Regions from separate parts of the Cupriavidus sp. P-10 genome, predicted to be linked through region 3. Evidence: predicted binding sites of a transcription regulator. Region 3 holds the regulator's gene; each other region holds the start of a gene.
The links. Region 3 encodes FNR, which switches genes on or off when oxygen is low (the NO sensors DNR and NnrR bind a similar motif). Its sites were predicted from a motif close to TTGATNNNNATCAA; they were not measured.
Positions count from the first base shown of each region.

Region 1 (6,542 bases), on a different replicon from region 3:
AGTCGCCATCCGGCTTAACATACGCCTTCGGCCGGTGTACTCGCCGGCCCACGCTGTCTCCCTCGACAACAACCAACAACAATCAACAACAAGGAACCAGACATGACGCTGCAGTCCGCCGCGCGCCACGCCAGGCACAAGGTCCCGCGCCTGCCGGCATTCGCCATGGTCGTCGCAACGGCCACCGCGATGGCCACCACCATGCTGCCGGCCACGATCGGCACCGCCCATGCCGCGGCGGCGCAGCACAAGACCCAGGTGCCGGGCTACTACCGCATGATGATCGGCCAGCTGGAGGTCACCGCGCTGTACGACGGCTACATCGACCTCGATCCGCGGATCCTCAAGTACACCAGCGCGCGCGAGGTGCAGAGCCTGCTGGCACGGATGTTCGTCGAATCGACACCGGGCATGCAGACGGCGGTCAATGCCTACCTCGTCAATACCGGCGGCAGCCTGGTGCTGGTCGATTCCGGTGCGGCGGCATGTTTCGGTCCCACGCTCGGGCGCATCGGCGACAACCTGCGCGCGGCGGGCTATGCGCCGGAACAGGTCGACGCCGTGCTGCTGACGCACCTGCACGGCGACCATGCCTGTGGCCTCGCCGCCAACGGGCAGCCGGCCTTCCCGAACGCGACGGTCTATGTCGACAAGGCCGACGCCGACTACTGGCTCAACGAAGCCAATGCCGCAGCGGCGCCAAAGGAAGCACAGGGACTGTTCGCGATGGCACGCGCCGCGGTCGCGCCGTACCAGGCGGCGAACCGGTTCCGCACCTTCCATGGCGGCAACGGCGCCGAACCGGTCCCGGGCGTGCGCGCGCTGCCTGCCTACGGGCATACGCCGGGCCACAGCGGCTACCTGTTCACCTCGGGCAAGGACAGCCTGCTGCTGTGGGGCGACATCATCCACAGCCATGCGGTGCAGTTCCGCCGCCCGCAGGTGGCGATCGAGTTCGATACCGACAGCCACGCCGCGGTGATCACGCGCAAGCGCATCCTGGCCGATGCGGCCAAGGGCAAGCTGTGGGTGGGCGGCGCGCACCTGCCGTTCCCGGGGCTGGGCCATGTGCGTCGCGACGCCGCCGGCTATACCTGGGTGCCGGCCGAGTACGGGCCGATCCGGGCGGATCGATAGTCCGGGGCGCACGCCGCGCCTGGGGCGCCATCGGCGGGCTGTGGGTCAAGGCCGGATTCCCCGTGCTGTCCGCCTCGCGCCACCCGGTGAAACCCTCAGGCCGATGGCCGCAGAAATGGGTACGCTTGCCCGCGCCGGGCGGCCCGCTGTTCAGGCAGGTTGGTACGGCCGAGGAATTCCGGCGCAAGATGGGCGCGCAGTGAGGCGCGCGAGGATCATTCGAGGATGGCCGGCACAGGTCAGGGCCGGCGCCGCTCCATCGCCACCATCGACGGCGTAAAGCCGAGCTGGCCGAAGAACGCTGCTTCGGAAGAGCGCGCCGCGCGCAGCACCCAGGTGATATCGGGATCATTGCCCATGACGTAGCGCACCAGCGCGCGGCCGATCCCGCGACGGCGGTGGCTCGGGGCCACGGCAACCATCGACAGGAAACCGTCGGAGACGTCGTCGCACAGGGCCCGGGCGAAGCCGACGATCTCGCCGTCTTCCACCGCCACGGCCACGCGCTGGGAATTGGCCACCAGCCGCGCGAACTTGTCGGGACCGCCTATCCGGTTGGACCAGCCATTGGCGATCAGTAGTTGTCTGGCTGCCTCGATGTCTCCGGGCAACAGGTTACGGATTTCCATTGGCGGCTCTCCCAGTAAAGCATGTACGGCCCCTCGCCGCCCCTTGCCACCAGGGCCGCCGCGAGTCGAGAACGGCACGGGAACCCGTGCCGCACAATTGGCGGAGTGTAGCGAGCGGGCGCGGGCGCGTCAATTTGGCTTCCGGCTGGGTGGGGGTGCTGCTCACGCCAGCGCGCGGGCGCGGTATGATGGTCTGCATGAATGCCCCCGTCTTCTCCTCAGCCCATCCGGCCGACCAGCTCGCCGAATTTCCTGACGCGGATGCGGCGCTGGCGCGCATCCGCGACATCTACGACGCTTCGGTCGGGGCGGTGCGCGCGCGCTTCGAAGCTTTCGCCAGCGGCAAGCCGCTGCCGTCGGCCGCGCACGCGTGCTATCCGTACCTGGGGATCTCGGTCAATATCGAGACCATGGTCACCGACAGCCGCCCCTCGTGGGGCACGGTGGCCTACCCCGGGGTGTACGGCACCACGGTGACCCGTCCCGACCTGCTGGCGGACTACTACCGCGACCAGATCGAACGGCTGATGCGCTACCACCGGGTCCCGGTGGTCGTGGGCCTGAGCCGGCGCCCGATCCCGCTGCCGTTCGTGATCGAGGCCTCGACCACCGACATCAGCTACACCCAAGCGCGCGAACTGGAGGCCTCGTTCGTGCTGCCCGAGCTGAGCCGCATCGACGATGGCATCGCCAACGGCACCTACGAGCCGATCCCGGGCGAGGCCTGGCCGCTGTCGCTGTTCCCCGCCGAGCGCGTGGACCTGGCGCTGCAGCGGCTGTACCACTACACCGGCACGGCGCCGCAGCATTTCCAGCGCTTTGTGCTGTTCACCAACTACCAGCGCTATGTCGATGAATTCGTCGCGCTGGGCCGCGGGCTGATGAGCAGCAGCGACGGCGGCGGCTACACCCGCTTCGTCGAGCCCGGCGACGTGGTGCAGGACCTCGGCGGCGCCGAGCCGGACGATGCGACCCGCCCGCGCGCGCTGCCGCAGATGCCGGCCTACCACCTGGTGCGCGAGGACAAGCTGGGCGTGACGCTGGTCAATATCGGCGTGGGCCCGTCCAACGCGAAGACCATGACCGACCATCTCGCCGTGCTGCGCCCGCATTGCTGGCTGATGGTCGGCCACTGCGGCGGCCTGCGCCGCTCGCAGCAGCTGGGTGACTACGTGCTGGCGCACGCCTACGTGCGTGACGACCACGTGCTCGATCACGACCTCCCGCCCTGGGTGCCGGTGCCGCCGATCGCCGAAATCCAGGTGGCGCTGCAGGAAGCGGTGGCGCGCGTCACCGGCCTGTCGGGCAACGAGATGAAGACACGCATGCGCACCGGCACCGTGGTCTCCACCGACGACCGCAACTGGGAGCTGAAGTCCAAGTCGCTGTACGCACGCTTCAACCAGTCGCGCGCGATCGCGATCGACATGGAAAGCGCCGCGGTGGCCGCCAACGGCTTCCGCCTGCGCGTACCCTACGGCACGTTGCTGTGCGTGTCGGACAAGCCGCTGCATGGCGAGCTCAAGCTGCGCGGCATGGCCAATGCGTTCTACCGGCAGCGTGTCAGCCAGCACATGACCATCGGGCTGGAAGCAATTCGCATCCTGCGCGAGAACGGCGTCGAGCAGCTGCATTCGCGCAAGCTGCGCAGTTTCGACGAGCCTGCGTTCCGCTAGGCCGCGACGTTTTCCCACGGCCAACGTAAAAAGGCCGGCGCCCGATGGCGCCGGCCTTTTTTACTGTCGCAGTGGCCGCTCAGAAGCGGTAGCCCACGCCCATGCTGAACAGCCACGGGTCCAGGCTCACCTTGGACACCTTGACGTCGCCGGCCTTCACATCGCTCGACAGCCAGATCTTCTTGATGTCGGCATTCAGGAACCAGTTCCTGGTCAGCTTGTAGTCCATGCCGATCTGCAGCGCCGGACCCACGCTCCAGCTGTCGAGTTGCAGCGCGTTGTTGGCGAGGTTCTCGCCCCAGATACGGGTGAAATTCAGGCCCGCGCCGATATACGGGCGGAAAGTACCGTTGGGGATGAAGTGGTATTGCACCAGCAGCGACGGCGGCAGATGCTTGAAGGTGCCGATCTTGCTGCCGTCGAGGTAGACATTCTGCTTCTGCGGTACGGTCAGGACCAGCTCGGCGGCGATATTGGGGGTGAAGAAGTAGGTGACGTCGAGTTCGGGGATCCACTTGTTGTTGACCGTGATGCGATCCGATGCGCCCACGCCGCCGACCGGATCCGAACTGTTGGCCATGTCGAGGTAGGTGCCGCGCAGGCGCACCATCCAGTTGCCTTGCGCATCGTCGGCGGCCATCGCGGGCGCGGAGAACGCGCCAAGCATGGCGCAGGCGGCGATGGCGGAGCAGGTAACCCGGGTACGGAGAGAGAGCTTGTTCATGATGTTTTGTCTTGGTCTGGTAAGGAGTCCGCGGCCAGTTTGGCCGAGCGGCTCCGTGCGGACCTTGATGCAGAACAAGTCGGGAAGCCGCCACACACGGTGCGTCGCGATCGCGCGACAACGGTATTGGGGCAGCAATCCTCCGCTAATAACCACATGCGGAATCATTCGTGGCGCGCCGGCGCGCCAGCCCTTACGCTGTGCAGGAAATCAGCGTCCGCAAGCTTCCAGGCGAGGCGGGCGCCGACGCACCGAGCATGTCGTGGGCGTCCGCAAGGGCGTCTTTCCGGGTGTGCCCCGTGGGGGCGGGGCACACCGGTTTTCTTCGGATCCCCTTGCGGCAAGCGTGGTATCAGGCCGCGGCGGCCTCGTCTGCCGGCTGGCGCCGCGCCACGCCAAAGCCGGCCTGCAGGTGCCGGTTCACGCCCGAGACTACCGCGCGCAGCGACGCCGTGACCAGGTTCGCATCGATGCCCGCGCCGAATCCCGTCGGCGAATCGCCCACCCGGATTTCCACATAGCACGCCGCGCGCGCGTCGGCGCCGGCGGTCATCGCGTGCTCGTGGTAGTCCATCACGCGCACCGGCAGGTCCAGCGCATTGACGAAAGCATCGATGGGTCCGTTGCCGCTGCCGCGCACGCTGCAGGGCTGGCCGTCGCGCACCATCTGCACTTCGATCTCCACCGCCCCGCCGCTGTCCGACACCAGTTGGTGCGAAACATAGCGCAACGGCGCTTCCTGCTCCAGGTACTCGCGGCTGAACAGCGCATACAGGTCGTCCGCGCTCGCTTCCAGCCCGGTATCGTCGGTCATGGCCTGCACCGCGCGGCTGAACTCGATCTGCAGCCGGCGCGGCATGTAGATGCCATGCACCTGCTCGAGCAGGAAGGCCATGCCGCCCTTGCCCGACTGGCTGTTGACGCGGATTACCGCATCGTAGCTGCGGCCCAGGTCGGCGGGATCGATCGGCAGGTACGGCACTTCCCAGACCGCCCCGGGCTGCTGCTGCGCGAAGCCCTTGCGGATTGCATCCTGGTGCGAGCCGGAGAACGCGGTGAAGACCAGGTCGCCCACGTATGGATGTCGCGGATGCACCGGCAGCTGGTTGCAATGCTCGACGCACTGGCGCACTTCATCGATATCGGAAAAATCGAGGCCGGGCGCCACGCCCTGCGTGTAGAGATTCAGCGCCAGCGTCACCAGGTCGACGTTGCCGGTGCGCTCGCCATTGCCGAACAGGCAGCCTTCCACGCGATCGGCCCCCGCCATCACCGCCAGTTCGGCGGCAGCCACCGCGGTGCCACGATCGTTGTGCGGGTGGACCGACAGCACGATGTGTTCGCGCCGCGCCAGGCGCCGGTGCATCCATTCGACCTGGTCGGCAAACACATTGGGCGTGCTGCATTCCACCGTGGTCGGCAGGTTCAGGATCAAGGGGCGCCCAGGACCGGCTGCCCACGTCGCGGAGACCGCGTCGCTGACCTCCAGCGAGAAATCGAGCTCCGCCAGGCTGAAGGTCTCGGGCGAGTACTCGTAGGTCCATGCGGTCTCGGGCATGGCGTCGGTCAGGGACTTGATCAGGCGCGTGCCCGAGACCGCTACTTCCTTGATCTCCTCGCGTGTGGCATTGAAGACAATGCGCCGCCACGCCGGCGCGATGGGATTGTAGAGATGCACGGTGGCGCGCGCGGCGCCGCGCACGGACTCCACCGTCCGGTGGATCAAGTCTTCGCGCGATTGCGTCAGCACCACGATGCTGACGTCGTCGGGGATGCGTTTTTCTTCGATCAGCATGCGCACGAAGTCGAAGTCGGTCTGCGACGCGGCGGGGAAGGCCACCTCGATTTCCTTCAGGCCGATCTTCACCAGCTGCTCGAAGAAACGCAGCTTGCGCGCGGTGCTCATCGGCTCGATCAGCGACTGGTTGCCGTCGCGCAGGTCGGTGCTCATCCAGGCCGGCGCACGCGTGATGCGGCGGCTGGGCCAGGTACGGTCGGGGATGTCTACGGTGGCGGCGGGCTGGTACTTGGTGGCGGGATGGCTGAGCATGGGCATGAGCGGACTCCTTCCTCGCTAAGGAAGATAAGGAAGATACAAAAAAAGAAAAACGGAAAAGGGTGGCGAAAGGCTGCCGAACTGCCACGGGGCGCTAGGCCCGGCAACCGATCGATAGGCTTAGCAGTAGCGAGGAAGCGCGCAGGGCGCGGCCCGATGCCAGGGCAGCCAGCACGCGCGCGCGGACAGCGATGCGGGTCGCATCGGCAGCCTGGCGGAGGGTACTGGCGTAGAGGTTCATCGAGCCGGAATGATGAGGGCAGGAGCCGCTCTTCGGTGTTGCGCACGCGGCGGGCGCCGCATGACCTGGCAAGGTTAGA
Region 1 covers NZ_AP025171.1:71,048-77,589, forward strand. Annotated here, with positions in the region: gene CTP10_RS17490 (MBL fold metallo-hydrolase) at 103-1,137, shown strand; gene CTP10_RS17495 (GNAT family N-acetyltransferase) at 1,377-1,766, opposite strand; gene CTP10_RS17500 (AMP nucleosidase) at 1,952-3,442, shown strand; gene CTP10_RS17505 (OmpW/AlkL family protein) at 3,522-4,166, opposite strand; gene leuA (2-isopropylmalate synthase) at 4,519-6,216, opposite strand.
Region 1: the regulator FNR is predicted to act here: its motif matches at 4,231-4,244, upstream of CTP10_RS17505 (OmpW/AlkL family protein).

Region 2 (6,542 bases), 1.4 Mb from region 3:
CGGCACCGGCTGCCGCTGCCCCGACGACCGCTGCGGCGCCGGACGCCGCTGCCGCCCCGGCTGCTGCCGCTGCACCTGCCCCGGCCGCACCCGCTGCTGCGGCTCCGGCAGCCGCTGCCGCGGCGCCAGCTGCGGCGCCCGCCGCTGCGTCGGCAGACGTCGGCAAGAAGGTCTATGACCAGGTCTGCGCCGCCTGCCACGCCGCCGGCGTGGCCGGTGCGCCCAAGTTTGGCGACAAGGCCGCCTGGGCACCGCGCCTGAAGGAAGGCATGGACGCAGTCCACAACTACGCACTGAAGGGCAAGGGCGTGATGCCGCCCAAGGGTGGTTACGCCGGCCCGGACGCCGACGTGATCGCCGCGTCGGACTACATGGCCAACGCCGCCAAGTAAGAGACAGCTGCGCTGCAAACAAAAACGCCCGCGAATTTCGCGGGCGTTTTTTTATGCCTGGCGGCGCTTACACGACGCGCGAGTAGCGGGCCCGCGGCACGAAGCGGATCGGTTGCGCGCCGTCGTTGGCGGCCTGGGGGATATCGTGGCCCTCGGGCCCGGCGAGCGCGGCGCGGGCGGCATCGTCGCGCAGGTAGCGGTCGAACACCATCGCCACGCGCCGGACCAGCAGCCGGCCAAGCGGCGTGACCGTGATGCGGGCGGGCTCGATCTGCACCAGGCCGTCGACTGCCAGGGTGGCAAGTTCGGCCAGTTCCGGCGCGAAGTCGGCGCCGAAATCGATGCCGTGGTGCCGCTCCAGCGCCGGGATTTCCAGCACGCCGTTGCACATCAGCGCGCCGATCAGTTCGCGCCGCAGATGATCGTCGGCCGTCATGGCAACGCCGCGCACCAGCGGCAGGCGGCCCTGGTCGAGCGCGCCATAGTACTCGTCCAGCGTTCGGGCGTTCTGCACGTAGCGCCCCGCGACCGCGCCGATCGCGGAGATGCCGAGGCCGAGCTGGTCGTAGCCGGCGTGCGTGGAATAGCCCTGGAAGTTGCGCTGCAGCCGGCCTTCGCGCTGCGCCACGGCGAGGTCGTCGTCGGGCAGCGCGAAGTGGTCCATGCCGATGTAGACGTAGCCCTCGGCGGTCAGGCGTTCGATGGTGGAAACCAGGATGTCGAGTTTCTCGCCCGCCGGCGGCAGCACGCTTTCGTCGATGCGCCGCTGCGGCTTGAACACATGCGGCAGGTGCGCGTAGCTGTAAACCGATAGGCGGTCGGGCCGCAGCGCCAGCACCTGGTCGATGGTGCGGCCAAAGCGCGCGGCGGTCTGGTGCGGCAGGCCGTAGATCAGGTCGAGGCTGACCGAGCGGAAGCCGAGCCGGCGCGCGGCGTCGACCACGGCACGGGTCTCTTCGTAGGACTGGATCCGGTGGATGGCCTGCTGCACCTCGGGATCGAAATCCTGCACGCCCAGACTGACGCGGTTGAAGCCCAGCTCGGCCAGCAGCGCCATGCGCGCGTCATCGACCCGGCGCGGATCGATCTCGATCGAATGCTCGCCGTCGGGCGGCAGTTCGAAATGCTGGTGCAGCAGCGCCATCACGCGGCGCATTTCGTCGGGATCCAGGAAGGTTGGCGTGCCGCCGCCCCAGTGCGACTGGAGCACGCGCCGGCGCGTACCGAGCCGCGCGGCGAGCAGCGCCATCTCGCGGCCCAGGTAGGTGACGTAGCGCGCGCTGCGGCCGTGGTCGCGCGTGATGATCTTGTTGCAGCCGCAGTAGTAGCAGATGTTCTCGCAGAACGGGATATGCAGGTACAGCGACAGCGGCGCGGGCGCATCGGCGCGGCACGCGGCCAGTGCGTCGTGGTACAGCGACAGATCCGGGGTGTTGTGGAAGCGGTCTGCGGTAGGGTAGGAGGTGTAGCGCGGGCCGTTGCCGTCGATGCGGCCGGCGAGTGCACGAAAGTCCGACAGCGCGCGGCGGTCGGGCGCAGGGGTAGTCATGGCAAGCGGATTCATGGGGGCGCGGGGGAACGGTATTTGACAGCCCATGCTAGGACTGCACGCGGCGCGTTGCGTTGACCGTGGTCAAGCGCAACGCTGGCCGGTGCGCGCAGCGTGGGCGCCGCACGTCACACGGCGGTCATACGTGGCGGATACGCTGCGCGCCGGCGCCACTTGCGCCCGCTTCCCTTCTGCGCCATGCCGATCCCGGATTCCCTGCCCAACCTTATGCCGTACCTACCGCTGCGCCGACGCCTGCTGGCGGCCGGTGCTGCCGCCCTGGCGCTGCCCGCTGCACCGCTGCTGGCCCAGTCCACGGCGCGCCGCACCGTGGTGGTCGGCCACCTGATCGACCGCGGCGGCGCGCAGGCCGACCTGGCGCGCGACTACCTGGCCGGCGCCAAGGTGCTGTTCGACGCGGCCAACGCCGCCAATGGCCAGGTACGCATCGTCCACGTGGTGCGTGACGCCGATCCCGATCCGCGCCGCGCGCTGGCGCAGGCCTTGGCGCTGGCCGACAGCGAACGCGCGGAACTGCTGTTCGGCGCCGGCGACCGCATCCTGCCGGCGCTGGCGTCATCGGCCGAGCTGGCCCGGCGCGGCGTGCAGATCGTCGCGCCGCTGTCGGGCCTGGCGCTGGCGGGGGACAACGTCTGGTTTACCCGCGCCGACTACCAGGCCGAACTTGATGCAGCGGTGCGCCAGCTGCGCAGCTATGGCCTGAGCGCGATCGCGCTGGCGGTGGCGCACGACTTCGCCACGCAGTCGCTGGCCCGGCTGGAGGCGCAGACCGGCACCCGCGCGGTGCCGCTCGATCCCAGAGCCGATCCCGGCGGCGACGCCGCGGCACGGCGCATTGCCGCTGCCCGCCCCGGCGCCGTGATCGTTGCGGGCGATACGCTGGCTTATGCCGGACTGGGCCGCGCGCTGGCGGCACAGGGCTGGTATGGCTTCCTGGTCGGGCTGTCGTCGGTCAGCGCCACGGCTGCGCGCGAGATACTGGGCTCCGGCTACGCCGGCGGCATGGTGCTGACCCAGGTCGCGCCTGGTCCGCAGCAGGCCACGCTGCGCGTGGTCAGGGAACACGTGGCGCGCATGAAGCAATACCTGGACGAGCCGCCGTCGCCGGCGACGCTGGCCGGCTATATCGGTGCCGCATGGCTGGCGCGGGCGCTGGCGGGCATGCGCACCAGCGGCGCCCCGGAGCTGCGCCGCGCACTGCAGGGCCGTGTCGACGTGGGGGACTTTACGCTCGACTTCAGCCACGGGCAGCGCGGCTCGCAGTACGTCACGCTGGCGGTGTCAGGCGCGCGGTAGCGACAGGCGCGCGCGCAGGCCGCCTTCCGGGCGGTTGGACAGGATCAGTTCGCCGCCATGCCGTGCGGCGATGTCGGCGGCGATCGACAGGCCCATGCCGACCCCGCCGGTGGCGCGGCTGCGCGACGATTCGAGCCGGTAGAACGGCTCCATCACGCGTGCCAGCTGGTCTTCCGGGATGCCGGGGCCGTCGTCGCAGATATCGATCAGCACCCGTGCCGGGCTGTCGGTCAGCACGATGCTGGCCGCGCCGCCATAGCGCCGCGCATTCTCGACCAGGTTGACGACCGCGCGCCGCAGCTCGGATGGCCACGCCAGCAGTGGCTGCGCCTGGCCGCTGAGCGCGACCTCGTGGCCGGTATCGGCGGCGTCGTCCACCACCGCCTGCAGCAGCGCCAGCACGTCCACGCGCTGGCGCGGGCCGCTGGCTTCGTCGCGGTCACGCAGGTAATAGAGGGTGGCATCGATCAGGCCGTTCATTTCGGCGAGATCCTGGCGCAGGCGGTAGCGCACCTCGCCCGCGTCGATGCGTTCGATACGCAGGCTCATGCGCGTCAGCGGCGTGCGCAGGTCGTGCGAGACCGCGGCGAGGAAGCGCGATTGCTGGGCGAGTTGGGTGCGGATGCGCTGCTGCATGAGGTTCAGCGCCTGTGCGGCCGCCCGGGCTTCGGCGGGGCCGCCGGTCTCGTCCAGCGGCGGCGCGTGTACGTCCTGCGCCAGCCGCCCCGCGCCGCTGGCCAGCTGCTGCACCGGCCGCGCCAGCAGCCGTGCGCCGACCCATGCCGCCGCCACCATTGCCGCCACCTGGATCACCATGCCGAGGTGCGGCGGCCACGGCCAGCGCGGCGGCGGGCGATGCTGCGGAGCGCCCTGCCCTGCGGGTCGGCCTGGCGCGCCCTCGGGCGGTGGCCCCCGGTGCCAGGCTTCAGGCGGCGGCGGACCATCCGGCCCCCTCGGACCGTCACGCAGCGCGCGTTCCATGCCGGGCCGCGGAAACAGGTTTTCGATGACCGTCATGCCAAGCAGGTGGACGGCCAGCATGATCGTGGCCATCACCACGAACAGCCGCAGGAACATCGAGTCGTAGCGCGCCAGGCGCCCGTTGCCGGGCATCGGGCTCATCCTTCCAGCGTGGCGGTGAAGACGTAGCCTTCGCCGCGCACGGTGCGGATCAACGCGGGGTCGCGCGGGTCGTCGCGCAGTTTCTGGCGCAGCCGCGAGACCAGCAGGTCGATGCTGCGGTCGAACACGTCGAGCCCGCGCCCGCGCGCCTGGTTGATCAGCAGCTCGCGGTCAAGCACGCGGTTGGGCTGCTCGACAAAGGCCAGCAGCAGGCGGAATTCCGCATTGGACAGCGGCACCACCACCTCGTCGCGGTCGACCAGCTGACGCAGCGTGGTGTTCAGGCGCCAGTCGCCGAAGCGCAACTCATGGCCCGAAGGCGGCGCCGCGCGGCGGCCATTGGCGCCCGGGCCGCCCGGGCCGGCATGGGCGCGGCTGCGGCGCAGCACGGTGTGGATGCGCGCCACCAGCTCGCGCATCTCGAACGGCTTGGTGACGTAGTCGTCGGCGCCGACCTCCAGCCCGACCACGCGGTCTGCCAGCTCGGCGCGCGCGGTCAGCATGATCACGGCGACGTTGGTCTGCGCGCGCAGTTCGCGGCACAGCGCCAGGCCATTCTCGCCGGGCAGCGACAGGTCGAGGATGACGAGGTCATAGGCCGTGGCCGCCATCGCCTGGCGCATCGCGGTGCCGTCCTCGACCCCGTCCGCATGCATGCCGAAGGTGGACAGGTACTCGGCCAGCATGGCGCGGATCTGGGGATCGTCGTCGACGATCAGCAGGCGGATGGGAAGCGGCGGGGTGAATTCCATAAGCGAAGATAACGGCATCTGACGGGCGGTCGGACGATCGGACGATCGGGGCGACGTCGTGGCCGATGCCGGGGGCGTGCGGTGCCCCACTGTACCAGCGGAGGGTGGCGTCACTATGCCGGCTTTGTATCAGGCCTGATACGCAGCGTTGCCGGCAGGCCTGCCATGTACGCCATTGCAATACGGCGCAGACCAAGTGCTCAAGCATTGTGGCGCGGCCTTCCCTAGCATGGACCGGCATCGATATCACTACAGGAGAATTCCATGCACGTCCTCACCTCCCCGCTGCGCACCAGCCTGTCCGTCCTGGCGCTGTGCGGCGCCGCCCTGGTGGCCACGCCGGCCAGCGCCCTGCAAGCCGGCCCGGGGCGGCATGGCGCCATGCCGCCGCCCGCCCCTGTCCCGGCAACGCCCGAGCCGCTTGGCCTGAACCCGGCGCAGGCACGGCTATGGCAAGCCGCGCGGAGCGCAGCGGTGGAGGCGGAAGCGCATGCGCTGGAGCTGCGCGCCCGCTTCCTGCGCGAGACCGCCGACGCCGCGCCGGACGGCCCGCTGCGGCCGCGCGCCGAAGCCATGGACCGCCTGCACCACGCGCTCGAACAGGACCGCCGCGCAGTGCGCGAACGCTGGCTGGCGCTCGACGACAGCCTCGATTCCGGCCAGCGCCAGCGCCTGCGCGGCGCGCCCGATGCCGCGCGCTGGCTCGGCCTGCCGCCGGGACCGATGATGGCGCCGCCGCCGGGCGCACCGCAGGCGCCGGGGCACTGAGCGCCGCGCCAAAAAAATTGCCCCCGCACGCTTGCGCGGCAGGGGCCAATTACAGGGAAAAACCAGACGTGATGTCTGGAGCGGCAAGACCCGGGCAGGCCCTGCCGCCGCACAGCCGCACTACCGTACAGAGTGCAGGCGGCACAACCGTCATGCTAGGGACCGCGGCGCGCGCGGTCTTGTCGGCCTGGTAGGGTTTTGTATCGGGACTGTACGCGTACGATCGCCCGGCTCAGTCCGCGGCCGTCTTGCCGGGGCCGCCGAGCAGCGCCTTGAGCGCGCCGAGCCGGTCCTTGGGACTCATCGCCGGGGTTTCGTCCTTGGGTGCCGGCGCTTCCTCCAGCTTCATCTCGCCGATAAAGCGCGACGGCTGGCAGGAGTAGGTATCGCGCGCACGCTTGCGCTTCTTGCACCAGGTGATCTGCAGGCTGCGCTGCGCGCGCGTGATGCCAACATACATCAGCCGCCGCTCTTCCTCGATCTTCTCGTCGGTCATGTCGTCGTCTTCGCGGCAGTGGGGCAGGATGCCCTCTTCCACGCCGACCAGGAACACGTGCGGATATTCCAGCCCCTTGGAGGCGTGCAGCGTCGACAGCCGCACCGCATCGGGATCTTCCTCGCGACCTTCGAGCATGCTCATCA
Region 2 covers NZ_AP025170.1:3,553,596-3,560,137, forward strand. Annotated here, with positions in the region: gene CTP10_RS16455 (c-type cytochrome) at 1-392, shown strand, start outside; gene hemN (oxygen-independent coproporphyrinogen III oxidase) at 460-1,941, opposite strand; gene CTP10_RS16465 (ABC transporter substrate-binding protein) at 2,170-3,258, shown strand; gene CTP10_RS16470 (sensor histidine kinase) at 3,244-4,371, opposite strand; gene CTP10_RS16475 (response regulator) at 4,377-5,132, opposite strand; gene CTP10_RS16480 (hypothetical protein) at 5,397-5,900, shown strand; gene CTP10_RS16485 (UvrD-helicase domain-containing protein) at 6,133-6,542, opposite strand, start outside.
Region 2: the regulator FNR is predicted to act here: its motif matches at 2,016-2,029, upstream of hemN (oxygen-independent coproporphyrinogen III oxidase).

Region 3 (6,542 bases):
TCCGCACACTGATCATTCCAGGATAGAAAGATGTCGGAAAAACAAAGATTCTTTTCCCACGAAACGCTGGAGAAGAACATCGGCTGGCTGATCATCTGCACGATCCTCGTGGTCAGCATCGCGGGTCTGGTGCAGATCGTGCCGCTGTTCTTCCAGCACTCCACCACCAAGCCGGATCCGGGTATCACGCCGTATTCGCCGCTGCGGCTGATGGGCCGCGATGTCTACATCCGTGAAGGCTGCGTCGGCTGCCACTCGCAGCAGGTGCGTACGCTGCAGGCCGAAACCGAGCGCTACGGCCACTTCTCGACCGCGGGCGAGTCGGTCTACGACCACCCGTTCCTGTGGGGCTCGAAGCGTACCGGCCCCGACCTGGCGCGCGTCGGCGGCCGCTATTCGGACGACTGGCAGCGTATCCACTTGCGCAATCCGCGCGACGTGGTGCCCGAGTCGGTGATGCCTTCCTACCCGTGGCTGGAGAAGGCTGCATTGCCGACCAACGATATCCAGGCTCGCATGCGGGCACTGGTAAGGCTTGGGGTGCCATACACCGACGCCGATATCGCCAAGGCGCCGGACGAACTCAAGGGCAAGACCGAGGAAGATGCGCTGGTGGCTTATCTCCAGGCGCTGGGCACCAACCGCCGCAACGTGCGCGTGGACACTGCTGCAACGGCTACGCCGGCGGCACCCGCCGCGGAAGCGGCCGCACCGGCCAAGGAGTAAGCCATGGCAGCCATGATCACCGCAATTGCGACCGTCGTGTCGATGGTCGTCTTCCTCGGGATTTGCTGGTGGGCCTGGTCGGCCGGCCGGCGGAACGCCAACCGGGAATCCGCCATGCTGCCGTTCGCGCTGCCTGACGAAACCACGACAACATCGAGCCGGAACACCTAGCCATGAGCGATTTCTTTTCCGATTACTGGAGTTACTACATTGCCGCGATCGCGCTCGTGGGCATCGTCTGGTGTGTCTGGCTGCTGTTCTCGCAACGCAAGATCACCAAGACCGCCAACGCTGGCGGCGACACCGGCCACGTTTGGGACGGCGACCTGCGCGAACTGAATAACCCGCTGCCGCGATGGTGGATGTGGATGTTCCTGCTGACCTGCATCTTCGGGCTGGTCTACCTGGTGTTGTATCCGGGCCTGGGTTCCTACGCCGGCGTGCTGAAGTTCTCGACGCAAGACGAACTGGCGGCGCACCGTGCCGCGCAGGAGAAGATGCAGAACGAGATCTACGCCAAGTACCTGAAGATGGACGTCAAGCAGGTGGCGGGCGATCCGCAGGCGCGCGAGATCGGCCAGCGTCTTTTCCTTAACTACTGCGCGCAATGTCATGGTTCGGATGCGCGCGGCAGCCGCGGGTTCCCCAACCTGACCGACGGTGACTGGCTGTATGGCGGCGAACCCGAAACCATCCAGCAGACAATTTCCAAGGGCCGGAATGGTGTGATGCCGCCGTTCGCATCCACCATCGACGGCAAGCTGGCAGGCGACGTGGCACAGTATGTCCGCGCGCTGTCGGGACTTTCATCGGACCCCATCCGCGCCTCGCGTGGCGAGAGCACCTTCAAGTCGACGTGCGCGGCTTGCCACGGTGCCGGCGGCAAGGGCAACCAGGCACTGGGCGCGCCGAACCTCTCCGACAACGTGTGGCTGTATGGCAGTTCGGAAGGCAGCATCGTCGACGCGATCCTGAAGGGGCACAACAACCATATGCCGGCACATGAAGAGATCCTGACGCCAGAGCGGATCCGCATGCTGACGGCTTATGTCTGGGGCCTGTCCAATACCGGCGGGGGTGCCGGCCAATGACAGGCGACTCATCTGCGCGGGCGCGGGCCGCCCGCAGGAGAAACCATCCATGAACGCACCCGGGACCGAAGAAGTGGCCCGGGCGGCCGACCCCCAGCGGTCGGCCGCTGCGCCTGCCGAGACCTCGGATGAAACACTGTACGAGGTCCGCCGCAAGATCTATCCGCGCTCGGTCACGGGCGCATTCTCCAGTTGGCGTGTCTGGCTGGTCCTCTTCACCCAGCTGATTTACTACGGCACGCCCTGGCTCCAGTGGAACGGACGCCAGGCCGTGCTGTTCGACCTTGGCGAACGCAAGTTCTATATCTTCGGGCTGGTGCTGTGGCCGCAGGATGTCATCTACCTCGCCGTGCTGCTGGTCATTTCGGCGCTGGCGCTGTTCTTGTTCACGGCAATTGCCGGGCGGCTGTTTTGCGGCTATGCCTGTCCACAGACGGTCTATACCGAGATATTCATGTGGATCGAGCGGCGGATCGAGGGCGACCGGATCGCGCGCATCCGCCTGGATGGCGATCCCTGGAGCCTGCGCAAGCTGCGCCTCAAGGCCACCAAGCACTTCCTGTGGGTACTGATCGCCCTGTGGACTGGGTTCACCTTCATCGGCTACTTCGCGCCGATTCGTGAACTTGGCGGCGAGCTGGCGAGTTTGTCGCTGGGCCCGTGGCAGACGTTCTGGATGCTGTTCTACGCGTTTGCCACCTGGGGCAACGCGGGCTTCATGCGCGAGCAGGTATGCAAGTACATGTGCCCGTACGCGCGTTTCCAGAGCGTGATGGTCGACCGCGACACCTATGTCGTTACCTACGACATCGGCCGGGGCGAGCCGCGTGGCAGCCGTTCGCGCAAGACCGATCATCGCCAGGCGGGCCTGGGCGATTGCGTCAACTGCAGCATTTGCGTCCAGGTGTGCCCGACCGGCATCGACATCCGCGACGGCCTGCAGTATGAATGCATCGGCTGCGGTGCCTGCATCGACGCCTGCGACCAGGTCATGGACAAGATGTCCTATCCGCGCGGCCTGATCCGGTACACGTCGGAAAATGCCATGCGCAAGGCGCTGTCGGCGGCAGCGTCGCGCAAGCGCTTGATGCGCCCGCGTGTCATCATCTATTCGGTGGTGTGGGTTGCGCTGCTTGCGGGCTTCGTCGCTTCGATCGCGCTGCGCACGCCGCTGAAGGTGGACATCATCCGCGACCGCGGCGCGTTGGGCCGGGAAGTCGAGGGCCGCTGGATCGAGAACGTCTATCGCCTGCAGCTGATCAACACGACTGAAGGGCCGATGCACATCAGCGTGCGAGCCGACAGCGACGAGTTGAAAAACCTGACGGTCGAATACGACAAGCAGGCCGAGTCGCTGGCGCCGACGTCGAACCGGCTGTTGCCGATCCGCATACGCGTGCCGATCGAATACGCCGCGCAAGGCACGCACAAGATCCGCGTGACGGTGACCAGCGAAGCAACTGAGCGGGGCAGCGCCGAGATCCGGCAAACCACCAGCTTTATCGTGCCGCGCGACCTGTGACGCCAGGCGCTCGGTGCAGAACTTAAGGGGGCATGATGAATCAGCAAGGCAATCCGTGGTGGAAGGAGCCGTGGCCGTGGCTGTTGATGAGCGGCCCGCTGGTCGCGATGGTGGCGTGCGGCGTCACCATCTGGCTTGCGTCGTCGCATCCTGACATGCCGGTGCAGGGCGCGGCGCGTCATGGACTGGTGGTCGAGAAGGCGGAGGCAGTGCGGCCTCAGCCGAGCGCAGCGAGGCAGCCATGAGGTTGCGCTGGCTGATGTGGGTCTTGTGGCCGGGGTTCCTGATGGCGGGCTTCGCCACCGCGACGGTGTTCTCGGTCGTGGATCCCGGTGACCTGAAGTTCTTCGGGCATCCGATCGAGGCGTCGCGCGAATCGATCTATACGATGAGCTTCCTGCTGGCGTGGATATTCTGCGCGCTGTCCAGCGGCCTGACGCTGTACACGATGCCGACGCGGCTTAGCGATACCGACGAGCTGGAGTGAAGGGCGATGCTTGCGCCGCCCTGTGCGGCGCAAGCGCAATGCGGTGTGGTGTGGCGTGGGGAAGGGTCAGCAGCTACGGCTGTAGAGCTGCTTGATGCCGGCGAGATCCACCAGCTTCACGTGGCGCTGGCGAATCTGGATCAGGCCGGCTTCAGCGAAGCGCGAGAACAGGCGGCTGACGGTTTCCAGTTTCAGGCCCAGGTAGCTGCCGATTTCCTCGCGGCTCATGCGCATCACGAATTCGGTCGACGAGTACCCGCGTGCCGAAAGGCGCTCCGACAGGTTGATCAGGAACGCGGCCAGGCGCTCTTCGGCGCGCATCGAGCCGAGTGTCACCAGCATCAGCTGGTCGTGCGTGATTTCCTTGCCCATCAGCCGCAGGAACTGGTGCTGCAGCGAAGGCAGGTCTGCGGACAGGGTCTGGAGGTCACCAAGGCGGACTACGCAGACTTCGGTATCTTCCAGCGCGGTCGCGTCAGAGGCATGCTGCATTTCCCCCAGGCCGTCGAGTCCGACGATCTCGCCTGGCAGATGGAAACCGGTAATCTGTGAACGGCCGTCTTCGGTCGTGACGTGCGTCTTGAGCGTGCCGAAGCGAACGGCATAAACCGCGGTGAGGGGATCGCCCATGCGATACAAGGTCTCACCCTTATGGACCCGGATGCGTTCCTGCACCAGCGTGTCCATCTTGGTAAGGTCTTGCTGGGACATGCCAACCGGAAGGCACAGTTGCCCCATCGCGCATGTGGAGCAACGGGGCGACATTTCGGTGATTGGAATGGAGGTAAGCAATTGGAACCTGCAAGATTGGATGCGAGGGCGCGATCAGGACATTTTACCGTGCGATGTGATGCGGCAGGGAGCCAGATTTGACATTTGGTGTGCTAATTAGCGTTTTTATGCTGGCATTGCTGGGCGGCGTGCACTGTGCAGCAATGTGTGGCGGCATCGCGCTGGCAGTCGAACAACCACGTGGCAGCGTTGCGGCCATGACCTTCGTGCGCAGCCGTGCTGCCTGGGTCGGCGAGTTGCTGGCAATGCACCTGGGCAGGATTTCGACCTACATGATGCTAGGCGCGCTGCTGGGCGCGATCGGCGCCGGCGCGTGGAAGCAGGATTACCTGCCGTTGCAGCGCTGGCTGTTCGGTGCCGGCAGCGCCATGCTGCTGTGGTCGGGCTGGCGCCTGCTGCGCGGCAATGCCTTTACCGTGGCATGGCTGGAGCGGCTGGCGGCGCGGGCTGGCAGTGGCGTGGCGCGGCAGTTGGGCCGGCTAGGCGGCAACATGCCCGCGTTCGTGCGTGCGCATGGGGGCCTTGCCAGGCGCTACGGGGTTGGACTGGCCTGGGGGCTGGTGCCGTGCGGCATGGTCTATGGTGCGCTGACGCTTGCGCTGCTCGCCGGCAATGCCGGTTCCGGCGCACTGGTGATGGGCGTGTTCGGCGTCGGCACGCTGCCCAACCTGCTGGTGCTGTCGGGGCTGTCCGGCTACCTGCGCAGCCTGTCGCGGCGGCGCGCGGTGCGGGTGGGCGCGGGCGTGGCGGTCATGGCGTTCGGGGCCCTTGGCCTGGCGCGCGCGGTGTTGCTGCCACATTCGCTGGCAGAGCAGGGTTTCTGCCTGGTCTTTTGAGGCGCATGGGGCGCGCGGCGCAGCGAATGATGGTTGCGGGCAAGGGCGGGAATGCCATACAATCGCCAACATTGCGGTATCGCGCGGTGTTTTGTAAGCAACGGCGAGCAGCGCCAAGCGGCCTTCCTACCAGAAGGCACGCCCACGGCGGCGGGAAGCGTTGGTGGTTCGATGCCCGGCCCGGCCCGCGGTCCATCCGGTTCAAAAGATCAAAGCCCGGCTGGCACTGCGGTGTTGGAGATGCCGGCCTTGCTCCCGATACCCGTTTTTCTTGCGTCCGAGGCGTTCAGTTCGCCGACAGCAGCGTCCGGTTTTCGGATGTGCCACGCAAGAGGTTCGCTGACCGGCCCATGGCGGCATGCGAACGATCTCCTGCCGGAGTGACCCGGCAACTCGATGCAAAGAATGGAAGTGCACGGCTTGGATGCAGCAGGTATCCGGGTGAGCTGCGCAATGAGATGGCGATGGCATTGGCGTCGCTGTATCCAAAATCTCCGGTGCCCCGGATCCGTCCGGGAGCAGGTGCAAAGACAGGCTGCACACCATCAACATGAATACCCAAGAGGCGAAGATCGTCCTCGAGACGGCGCTGATCTGCGCGCAGGAACCTTTGCGCGTCAATGATCTGCGACGGCTGTTCGCCGACGATGTCGGCGCGGACACCGTCCGCGTGCTGCTGGAGGAGTTGCGCCAGGACTGGCGCCCGCGCGGCGTGGAGCTAGTGTCGCTGGCCAGCGGCTGGCGCTTCCAGAGCCGCCCCGAAATGCGCGAATACCTCGACCGCCTGAATCCTGAAAAGCCGCCGAAATATTCGCGCGCCGTGATGGAGACGCTGGCGATCATCGCTTATCGCCAGCCGGTGACGCGCGGCGATATCGAGGAAATCCGCGGCGTGACGGTTAGTACGGAAGTCATTAAGAAGCTGGAAGACCGTAGCTGGATCGAGGTGATCGGCCACCGCGACGTGCCGGGCCGGCCGGCCCTGTATGCCACCACCAAGGCCTTCCTGGACGACCTCGGGCTGCGCACGCTGGACGAGTTGCCGCCGCTTGAAGATGCCCAGGCGCAGGCGCAGGCAACGCTGCTGG
Region 3 covers NZ_AP025170.1:2,178,202-2,184,743, reverse strand. Annotated here, with positions in the region: gene ccoN (cytochrome-c oxidase, cbb3-type subunit I) at 1-12, shown strand, start outside; gene ccoO (cytochrome-c oxidase, cbb3-type subunit II) at 31-726, shown strand; gene CTP10_RS10070 (cbb3-type cytochrome oxidase subunit 3) at 730-897, shown strand; gene ccoP (cytochrome-c oxidase, cbb3-type subunit III) at 900-1,817, shown strand; gene ccoG (cytochrome c oxidase accessory protein CcoG) at 1,867-3,339, shown strand; gene CTP10_RS10055 (FixH family protein) at 3,375-3,584, shown strand; gene CTP10_RS10050 (hypothetical protein) at 3,581-3,826, shown strand; gene fnr (fumarate/nitrate reduction transcriptional regulator Fnr) at 3,893-4,618, opposite strand; gene CTP10_RS10040 (urease accessory protein UreH domain-containing protein) at 4,696-5,454, shown strand; gene scpB (SMC-Scp complex subunit ScpB) at 6,005-6,542, shown strand, end outside.